Regions from separate parts of the Streptomyces sp. CAI-85 genome, predicted to be linked through region 3. Evidence: riboswitches for the same ligand, from Rfam matches in the RefSeq annotation. Region 3 holds a riboswitch; each other region holds the start of a gene.

What was found. A riboswitch is a leader RNA that binds a small molecule or an ion and turns the genes downstream of it on or off. The one in region 3 is predicted to bind cyclic di-AMP.
Region 1: it holds a riboswitch for cyclic di-AMP, as region 3 does, so the genes downstream of both, G6W55_RS27830 (M23 family metallopeptidase) here and G6W55_RS29410 (M23 family metallopeptidase) in region 3, are expected to answer to the same signal.
Region 2: it holds a riboswitch for cyclic di-AMP, as region 3 does, so the genes downstream of both, G6W55_RS27330 (transglycosylase SLT domain-containing protein) here and G6W55_RS29410 (M23 family metallopeptidase) in region 3, are expected to answer to the same signal.

Annotation. Positions count from the first base shown of each region.
Region 1 is NZ_JAANNX010000038.1:20,945-24,209, forward strand. Features, by position in the region: gene G6W55_RS27820 (TnsA-like heteromeric transposase endonuclease subunit) at 1-449, opposite strand, end outside; tRNA gene G6W55_RS27825 (tRNA-Met) at 691-764, shown strand; cyclic di-AMP (ydaO/yuaA leader) riboswitch at 1,080-1,254, shown strand; gene G6W55_RS27830 (M23 family metallopeptidase) at 1,262-2,314, shown strand; gene G6W55_RS27835 (aldo/keto reductase) at 2,409-3,265, shown strand, end outside.
Region 2 is NZ_JAANNX010000036.1:16,635-19,899, reverse strand. Features, by position in the region: gene G6W55_RS27335 (HAD family hydrolase) at 1-753, shown strand, start outside; gene G6W55_RS27330 (transglycosylase SLT domain-containing protein) at 780-1,265, opposite strand; cyclic di-AMP (ydaO/yuaA leader) riboswitch at 1,269-1,477, opposite strand; gene G6W55_RS27325 (polyprenyl synthetase family protein) at 2,012-3,022, shown strand.
Region 3 is NZ_JAANNX010000046.1:18,068-21,332, reverse strand. Features, by position in the region: gene G6W55_RS29415 (pitrilysin family protein) at 1-1,188, shown strand, start outside; cyclic di-AMP (ydaO/yuaA leader) riboswitch at 1,474-1,640, shown strand; gene G6W55_RS29410 (M23 family metallopeptidase) at 1,655-2,407, shown strand; gene G6W55_RS29405 (GntR family transcriptional regulator) at 2,615-3,265, shown strand, end outside.

The DNA.
Region 1 (3,265 bases), on a different contig from region 3:
CAGCCGTGGCCCTCCACCAGGTCCCCGGGCCAGGCCAGAGCCTCCGCGATCTTCGGATCAAGAAGGCGGTCGGCCGGCTTCACGTTGACCACGCGCACGTTGCCGTCCCCCAGCACCAGCAGGAAGTCCGGCACGTGCAGCCGCCACCGCCCACCCACCCGCGCCCGCAGACGGCACGGCTGGGCAAAAATCCTGACCACCTGCGGGTCGAAGTCCGCCAGCAGCAGCCGAGCCAGCTCCAGACGGCTCTCATAGACCACCAGCCCACGCGTCGTCGCCGACGCGTACTCCCCGGGATGATGCTTGTGCCCCTTCGCCGACCTGACCCGCCGCCACGGCACGGACCCGTCGAAACTGCCCCGACGCAGCTGGCTGAACTCCACGCTGCGGACCGAGTCGTCCTCGTACCGGATCGAAGCCGTCGCAGACTCCTGACTGCCAGCCCTCACGCTTGTACGCTTGGTGACCATGAGCTGACCGTAGGAAGTCGCCCAGGACCAAGAGGCCGGATGACCGAGAAGTTCCCGGGACTGACCACCACCGACCACAGGTGCTGCTAACGCCACCCGGAAGGTTGCTAGCCGACTGCTAGAGATCGACCGACACTGCTAACGCAGACCCGGAACCTACATCCCCCGGACAACCGATGTGCTTTCCACCCCGGGGATGGCGTAGAGTGGTGTTCACCGACGCGGGGTGGAGCAGCTCGGTAGCTCGCTGGGCTCATAACCCAGAGGTCGCAGGTTCAAATCCTGTCCCCGCTACTGAAGGCCGAGGGCCGGAATCCGAGAGGGTTCCGGCCCTCGGTGCGTTCCGTCCCTCCATGCGCGGTCACCTCCGGTGATCGGTCGTGCGCGCTGCGCATAACAAGTGAGTCACCATCAAAACGGGGATGACTACTGAACGGTTCCCGGGGTAGGGGCGGTGCCGGTCAACTCGCCCGTTTTTCATCGTTCATGGCCTGAAAGTCCAGGCCAGAAATGTTGTTGATCAAGGGGAACAGCTTGGAATAGCGCCCCCGGGTCTATTAACGTTCGATAACGCAGCGCGGTCGTCCCAGCCGTCACAAGCGACGGCTCCGTGCGCACGCGCCGAATCCCGCAAGGGAACCGGGGAACCACCACCTTGGGGTGAATCGCACGGCAGCCGCCGTGACCTCTGAACTCACAGAGTCACGAACGGTATACGCGCGTAGGAGACCTTCCCGCTCCGAACCCGTCAGCTAACCCGGTAGGCGGCGGAAGGAAAGGAGTGCGCCCGCGTGGTGTCCAACCGGCCTGCCCCCGAAGCCCCGTTCGTGCCGAGTCAGCGGTCCGCCGACACCTTCGTCTACGGCGGCGCGCGCACCGACGACGAGGGCCCCTGGGAGGAGTGGAACCCCACCGCGGAGTCCGTCCGCCCGCCCCGGGGCAAGCACCGGGTCGCCAAGCAGCGCGGCGGCGGCGGGTTCGCCCGTAGCTCCACCGTGCTCGGCGTCGGCGTCATCGCCGCCGTCAGCGCCGGCGGGATGGCCAGCGCCAACACCGGCAAGGCCCCGGTCTCCATCTCCCTGCCGGACCTGCCCAACGTCGGCTCGCTGATATCCGACGACGAGCCCGCCGAGGACACCGCCCCCACGCTCAGCAGCTTCGGCAGCGTGACCACCCCGCAGGCCGACGACACCGCCCCGCAGAGCGCCGCCGACGCCGGCGAGGCCCTGCGCAGCCGGATCATGGCCCAGGTCGAGTCGCAGCAGACGCAGGTCGAGACGCAGGCCCAGCTCGCCGCCGCGGAAGCCGCGGCCAAGGCCGAGGCCGACGCCGTCGCCAAGGCCGAGAAGGAGGCGGAGGCCAAGGCCACCGCCGCCAAGGAGAAGGCCGAGGCGGAGGCCAAGGAGAAGGCCGAGGCCGCGCGCCTCGCCGAGCTGGCCACGCAGTACGCGCTGCCGACCTCCTCGTACACGATCACCTCGACCTTCGGTGAGGCCGGCGCCTACTGGTCCTCCGGCTACCACACCGGCCTGGACTTCGCCGCCCCCACGGGCACGCTGATCAAGGCCGTGCACAGCGGCACGATCACGTCGGCGGGCTGGGACGGCTCGTACGGCTACAAGACCGTGCTCACCCTCGACGACGGCACCGAGATCTGGTACGCCCACCAGTCGTCGATCAGCGTCAGCGTCGGCCAGAAGGTCGCCACCGGCGATGTCATCGGCCGCGTCGGCGCCACCGGCAACGTCACCGGCGCCCACCTCCACTTGGAGGTCCACCCGGGCGGCAGCGCGTCGGGCATCGACCCGGGCGCCTGGCTGCGGAGCAAGGGCCTCAACCCCTGAGGTTCCCTCCCCGAGACTGATCCGCCCGCCGCTTCACATGCTGTTCGCACGGCGGGCGGAATCGGTTCGGCACCGGTGACCGTTGGGAAGAGGCATGACCGCTCTTCGCAAGCTCGGCACCTCCGACCTCCAGGTCTTCCCGCTCTCCCTCGGCGGCAACGTCTTCGGCTGGACCGCCGACGGGACCACCTCCTTCGCCGTCCTCGACGCCTACACCGCCGCCGGCGGCAACTTCCTCGACACCGCCGACTCCTACTCGGCGTGGATCGAGGGCAACAGCGGCGGCGAGTCCGAGACCCTGATCGGCCGCTGGACCGCCGCCCGCGGCAACCGCGACGACCTGGTGATCGCCACCAAGGTCAGCCAGCATCCGGACTTCCCCGGCCTGACCGCCGCCAACATCAAGGCCGCCGCCGACGCCTCCCTGCGCCGCCTCGGCACCGACCACATCGACCTGTACTACACCCACTTCGACAAGCCCGAGGTGCCGGTCGAGGAGATCGTCGGCGCCCTCGACGACCTGGTGCGGGCAGGCAAGGTGCGGTACACGGCCGCCTCCAACATCTCGCCGGAACGCCTCCGGGCGTCCCTGGAGTTCTCCGACCGCGAGGGCCTCGCCCGGTACGTGGCCCTCCAGCCCCACTACAACCTGGTCTCCCGCGACACCTACGAGGGCCCCCTCCAGGACCTCGCCGAACGCTCGGGGCTCGCCGCCCTCCCCTACTCCGGGCTCGCCTCCGGCTTCCTCACCGGCAAGTACCGGCCGGGCGGTGCGACGGTGGACAGCGCGCGGGCCGGGAAGGCCGGCGGGCATCTGGAGACGGAGCGGGGCCGCCGGGTCCTCACCGTGCTGGACGAGATCGCCCGCGAGCACGGCGCCGAGGTCGCCACGGTCGCCCTGTCCTGGCTCGCCGCCCGCCCGACGGTCACCGCCCCCATCGCCTCGGCCCG
Region 2 (3,265 bases), on a different contig from region 3:
CTCCGCGGCGACGACACCTTCTCCGACCGGTCGCTCGACGCGCTCGCGCGGGTGGCGGCCGCCGGCGCACGCCATCTGGTCGTGACGGGCCGACCGGCGCCCCGCGTACGGCCGTTGCTCGACCGGCTGCACAGCAGGGGGCTCGCGGTGTGCGGCCAGGGCGCGCAGTTGTACGACGCCGGCGCGAACCGTCTGCTCTGGTCGGTCACCCTGGACCGGGAGTTGGCCGAGACCGCGCTCGGCAAGATCGAGGCCGAGGTCGGGCAGGTGTACGCGGCCGTCGACCAGGACGGCGTCGACGGGCTCACCCTCATCGAGCCCGGCTACGAGATGCCGCACCCGACCCTGCCGGCGCTGCGGGTCGCCTCCCGGGACGACCTGTGGTGCGAGCCGATCAGCAAGGTGCTGCTGCGCCATCCGGCCCTGTCCGACGACGAGTTGGCGGCGACGGCCCGCTCGGTGGTGGGCTCGCTCGCCACGGTCACCATGTCGGGGCCCGGCACGGTGGAGCTCCAGCCGTGCGGGATCACCAAGGCGACGGGCCTGGCGCTGGCCGCCGAGCACCTCGGGGTGGGCCCGGAGGAGACCGTTGCCTTCGGGGACATGCCCAACGACATCCCGATGTTCGTGTGGGCCGGTCACGGCGTGGCGATGGCCAACGCGCACCCCGAGCTGAAGGCGCTGGCCGACGAGGTGACGACGTCGAACGAGGACGACGGCGTGGCCGTCGTCCTCGAACGTCTCTATCCCTGACCGGCCTCCGAAATCCGGGGGTCGGCTCAGTACGCGCCGAACACGTTGTCGATCGAGCCGTAGCGCGCGGCCGCGTAGTTGCAGGCGGCGGTGATGTTGGCGACCGGGTCGAACGGGTCGAACGAGGTCCCGGCCACGTGGTACGCGGTGAAGGTCGGGTCGATCACCTGGAGCAGGCCCTTGGACGGGGTGCCCTTGGCCGCGTTGGAGTCCCACAGGTTGATGGCGGCCGGGTTGCCCGACGACTCGCGGATGATGTTGCGGTGGATGCCGTTGTAGCTGCCCGGGATGCGCTTCTCGGCCATGATCGCGAGGGATTCGCGGATCCAGCCGTCCAGGTTGTTGGGGTACCCGGCGACGGTGGTGCTCGTGTTGCCGGCCGAGGTGGCGGCGGACGCGGTGCTCGCGCCGACCAGCGGCAGGGCGAGCACACCGGCGCCGGCGGCGGCCACGGCGAGGGTGCGGGCGATACGGGTGCGGCGGGTACGGCGGTGCTGAGCGGCAGCGGGCATGACGAGGTTCCTCTCCGGCGCCTGCGAGGTGAGCTGTCGGGTTCGGGCGGGAGCTGCCCGGCCGCGTCCGGACGGACGCGACTTCACCCCGAGCCGTACCGTTGTGTCCGTTTTCGTGGACATTTCGGTAGGGCGACTTACCTGGTTCCCCCGCTCCTGCCATGAGTTCTCGGTGGGTGCCGGGCGGCGGCAGGATTCGGCGTTCCGCCCGACAGGCCGGGAACGTATGCGAGAGCACATGTCCGGAACAAGAGGCCAATTCACAGTTCGGCCCTATTGACCTTGATCAGTGCTCTATGGGGTGCTTGATCCTTTGTGATCGCAAAGCCTCAACTCGCCTGAGTGGCACGAGGAGTCGGGGGGTACCCGCAGGGTGTCGCCCCGCAGGGCCGGATCGGGGGGAGTGAGCCAACTCACCGGCATCCACAAGAGGGGTGAAACGGGCAATAAGCCCATGCTCTGCGTAAAGGGTCACGGCCTTGCCGGGCTTCCGCATTCCCCCGTATTGCCCACCTTGGATTTGCGGTGAATGTCTCTTCATATCGCCTGATCAGAAACATATCGGTCGTGATCCGACACCGCCCGCCCTGAGCAGGGCACCTCCCGGGCGAGTGCATTCGGGCCCGGGCGGACGTGGGGGCTATCGGTGATCGAAACGTGACCGGATACGCTGACTTGAGTGAGCGCAGAGACCTATCGACAAACCGCGTAATCGCCCGTAGACACCAGCAGACAGGAGACCCCTCGTGACCGTCGTCGAGCCGTTCGGGCTGAGCGTGCGGGACCAGGCTCTGGAAGCCGATGTCCAGGCCGGACTGGCGGCTGTCGAGGAAGGCTTGCTCGAGGCCACCAAGAGCGAGGTTCCGTTCATCACGGAGGCCGCACAGCACCTCCTGCGGGCCGGCGGGAAGCGGTTCCGTCCGCTGCTCGTGATGCTCGCGGCGCGCTTCGGCGACCCGTACGCGCCGGGGGTCGTGCCGTCCGCCGTGGTGGTCGAGCTGACCCATCTGGCGACCCTGTACCACGACGACGTCATGGACGAGGCGGCCGTACGGCGCGGGGTGCCCAGCGCCAACGCCCGCTGGGGCAACTCCCTCGCCGTCCTCACCGGCGACTTCCTCTTCGCGCGGGCCTCGCACATCCTGGCCGACCTCGGCCCCGAGGCCGTACGGGTCCAGGCCGAGGCGTTCGAGCGGCTCGTCACGGGCCAGATCCTGGAGACCGCGGGACCGGTCGACGGACGGGACCCGGTCGAGCACTACCTCGACGTGCTCGGCGGCAAGACCGGCTCGCTGGTCGCGGTGTCCTGCCGCTTCGGCGCGATGATGTCCGGCGCCGACGACACGGTCGTCGACGTGCTCACCCAGTACGGCGAGCGGCTCGGCGTCGCCTTCCAGTTGGCGGACGACGTCCTGGACATCGCCTCCGCCTCCCACGAGTCCGGCAAGACGCCCGGCACCGACCTGCGCGAGGGCGTGCCCACGCTGCCGGTGCTGCGGCTGCGGGAGCGCGCCGCCCGGCAGGGGCTCCCCGAGGACGTCGCGCTGTGCGAGCTGCTCGACTCCGACCTCACCGACGACGCCCGGCTCGCCGAGGCGGTCGCCGCGCTGCGCGACCACCCGGCGCTGGAGCAGGCCCGCCGGGACACCGTGCGCTACGCCAAGGAGGCGCGCGCCGCGCTGGCCCCGCTCCCCGAGTGCGACGCGAAGTCCGCGCTGACGGAGCTGTGCGACGCGGTGGTGCACCGGGCGGGCTGAACCGCCGTACCCCTCTCCCGCGGCCCCCCCTCCGCTTCCGTCCCTGCCGTGTCGTCGCGCGACCCCTACGGGTCCGGGCGGGCCACCGCCCCCGGGTGTCATACCGGAGGCGTACACGGAGTTGAGTCCTCGGGGTGACGCTTCGTCGGCTCCGATTTGGTCAGATGGACATCACGGAAAACACCACTCCTCACCGATTCGGGTGAGAATGGCGGCTCGGGGTGGGGACGTTCGCACGTGAGA
Region 3 (3,265 bases):
GTCGCCACGATCATGGCGCGCGCCTTCTCCGAGGGCACCGACAAGCACTCCGCCGAGGAGTTCGCCGCCGAGCTGGAGCGCTGCGGCGCCACCCTCGACGCACACGCCGACCACCCCGGCGTCCGGCTGAGCCTGGAGGTGCCCGTCTCCCGGCTGCCGAAGGCGCTCGGCCTGGTCGCCGACGCCCTGCGCGCGCCCGCGTTCGCCGACAGCGAGGTCGAACGCCTGGTCCGCAACCGCCTGGACGAGATCCCGCACGAGCTGGCCAACCCCTCCCGCCGCGCGGCCAAGGAACTGTCCAAGGAGCTGTTCCCGGCCACCGCGCGCATGTCGCGCCCCCGCCAGGGCACCGCGGAGACCGTCGAGAACATCGACTCGGCGGCCGTCCGTGCCTTCTACGAGAAGCACGTCCGGCCCGCCACCGCCTCCGCCGTGGTCGTCGGCGACCTCACCGGTGTCGACCTGGAGGCGCTGCTCGGCGACACCCTGGGCGCCTGGACGGGTTCCCAGGCCCAGCCCCTGCCGGTCGCTCCGGTGACCGCCGACGACGCCGGCCGGGTCGTCATCGTGGACCGCCCGGGTGCCGTCCAGACGCAGCTCCTGATCGGCCGGATCGGCGCCGACCGGCACGACCGCGTGTGGGCCGCGCAGGTGCTCGGCACCTACTGCCTCGGCGGCACCCTCACCTCCCGTCTGGACCGCGTCCTGCGCGAGGAGAAGGGCTACACCTACGGCGTGCGGGCGTTCGGCCAGGTCCTGCGTTCCGCCCCGGACGGCTCGGGCGCCGCGCTGCTCGCCATCAGCGGCTCCGTGGACACCCCGAACACCGGGCCGGCCCTGGACGACCTGTGGAAGGTGCTGCGCACCCTCGCGGCCGAGGGGCTCACCGACGCCGAGCGCGACGTCGCGGTGCAGAACCTCGTCGGTGTGGCGCCGCTGAAGTACGAGACCGCCGCCGCCGTCGCGGGCACGCTCGCCGACCAGGTCGAGCAGCACCTGCCCGACGACTACCAGGCCACGCTGTACCAGCAGTTGGCCGCGACCGGCACCGTGGAGGCCACCGCGGCGGCCGTGAACGCCTTCCCGGTGGACCGCCTGGTCACGGTCCTCGTGGGCGACGCCTCGCAGATCCGGGACGCCGTGGCGGCCCTCGGGATCGGCGAGGTGACGGTCGTCGCGGCCGAGTAGCCGGACACACCGCGTAGCCGGACACGCCGAGTAGCCGGACACGCCGAGTAGCCGGCAAACGGACAACTGCGCGGCCGCGTACGCGCGTACGTCCGCCACACGCGTCGGGCGGCCCTGGGCGACGGAAGCGTCACCAGGGCCGCCAGATGTCCGAATTGATGCGGAGGCTGCCTGTCTGCCCTGTGGCGTGCGCTACAAAAACCGTGATCCGTTTGAGGATTGAAAGCGGCGCCGCATAGCGTCAGTCGGGCTGTTCGTCAGGCAGTGCGCCGCATCCGCGGCACCGGACAGTCATCGCCGAGTCCCCGTACGGCGCGAGCCAGGGGAGCCGGGGACCCACTCTGTGCAGTCCCTGGGGTGAATCGGACGCCCGCGCGTACGCGAGGGGGCCCGTAGGAGACCTTCCTGCTCCGAACCCGTCAGCTAACCCGGTAGGCGAGAAGGAAGGAAAGGACCGCCCAACTTCATGGCGTTCACCTACGCCGCCGGGAAGCCGGCCGGGAAGCACCGTCGCCCCAGCCGGATGCAGCGCACCAGCGCCCGCGCGGCCGGCGTCGCGGCTCTCACCACCACCGGCGTGATGGCCACTGTCGCCTCCTCCCCGGCCTTCGCCGCGGAACCCGCCCCCGCGCAGACCGCGCTGATCCCCGTGGTCACCGGCGACGACGTCGCCGACCAGATCGACAACCAGGTCATGGCGCAGAAGGAAGCCGCCTTCGAGGAGGCCGCCCGCGAGGCCGCCGCCAAGAAGGCCGCCGAGGAGCGCGAGGCACGCGCGCGTGCCGCCCGTGAGGCCGAGCGCAAGCGCCTCAACACCTTCGTGATGCCGATCAGCGGCTCCTACGTCTCCACCGGCTACCAGGCCAGCAGCTCTCTGTGGTCCTCCGGCAGCCACACCGGCGTCGACTTCCACGCCTCCAGCGGCACCCCGGTGCACGCGGTCGGCATGGGCACCGTCGTGGAGGCCGGCTGGGGCGGCGCGTACGGCAACCAGATCGTCATCAAGATGAACGACGGCACGTACACCCAGTACGGTCACCTGTCCTCCATCGGTGTCTCGGTCGGCCAGCAGGTCACCCCGGGCCAGCAGATCGGCCTGTCCGGCGCGACCGGCAACGTCACCGGCGCGCACCTGCACTTCGAGGCCCGCACCACGGCGGAGTACGGCTCCGACCTGGACCCGGTCGCCTACCTCCGCTCGCACGGCGTGAACCTCTGACGACGCACGACAGCTTCTGACGGCGGACGGCGACACATCGTCCGGCCCCGGCCCCACGGCCGGGGCTTTCGTCGTTTTCGGGCACCCGCTGTCCAAAAAATATCCCTGGATTCCGGCCTGCCGTCGGAAATTCCGGCTCATTGCAATAGAGTCACGGAACACACGTCAATCGTCGACGTTTCACGGGGATTAAGGCGGAGGTCGGTCATGCGTATTCCGGCGCATTCGGTGTGCACGGCGATCCGGGACGACATCGTCGCCGGTGTCTACGAGCGCGGCAGCCGCCTCACCGAGGAACTCCTCGCCCGCCGCTACGGAGTTTCCCGGGTCCCCGTCCGCGAGGCGCTGCGCACCCTGGAGGCCGAGGGCTTCGTGGTCACACGCCGGCACGCGGGCGCGTGCGTGGCCGAGCCCACCGAGCACGAGGCGGCCGACCTGCTGGAGATGCGGATGCTCCTCGAACCGCTCGGCGCCGCCCGCGCCGCCCAGCGCCGCACCGAGGCCCATCTGAAGGTGCTGCGCGGACTCGTCCGGCTGGGCCAGGAGCGCGCCAGGAGGGGCAACAGCGAGGATCTGCGCTCCCTGGGCGGCTGGTTCCACGAGACGCTCGCCCAGGCCTCCGGGAGCCAGGCCCTGACCTCGATGCTCACCCAGCTCCGGCACAAGATCGCCTGGATGTACGCGGTGGACGCCCCGGCCGACCCGGTGGAGTCCTGGGTCCAGCACGGCGCGATCGTGGACGCGGTGGCGCGCGGCGACGGAGACCGCGCGCGGGCGCTCACGGCGCTGCACACCGAGCGCGCGACGGCCGCGCACCGGCTGCGATTCTCCGGCGGGACCGAGCGCGCCGATCGTGTG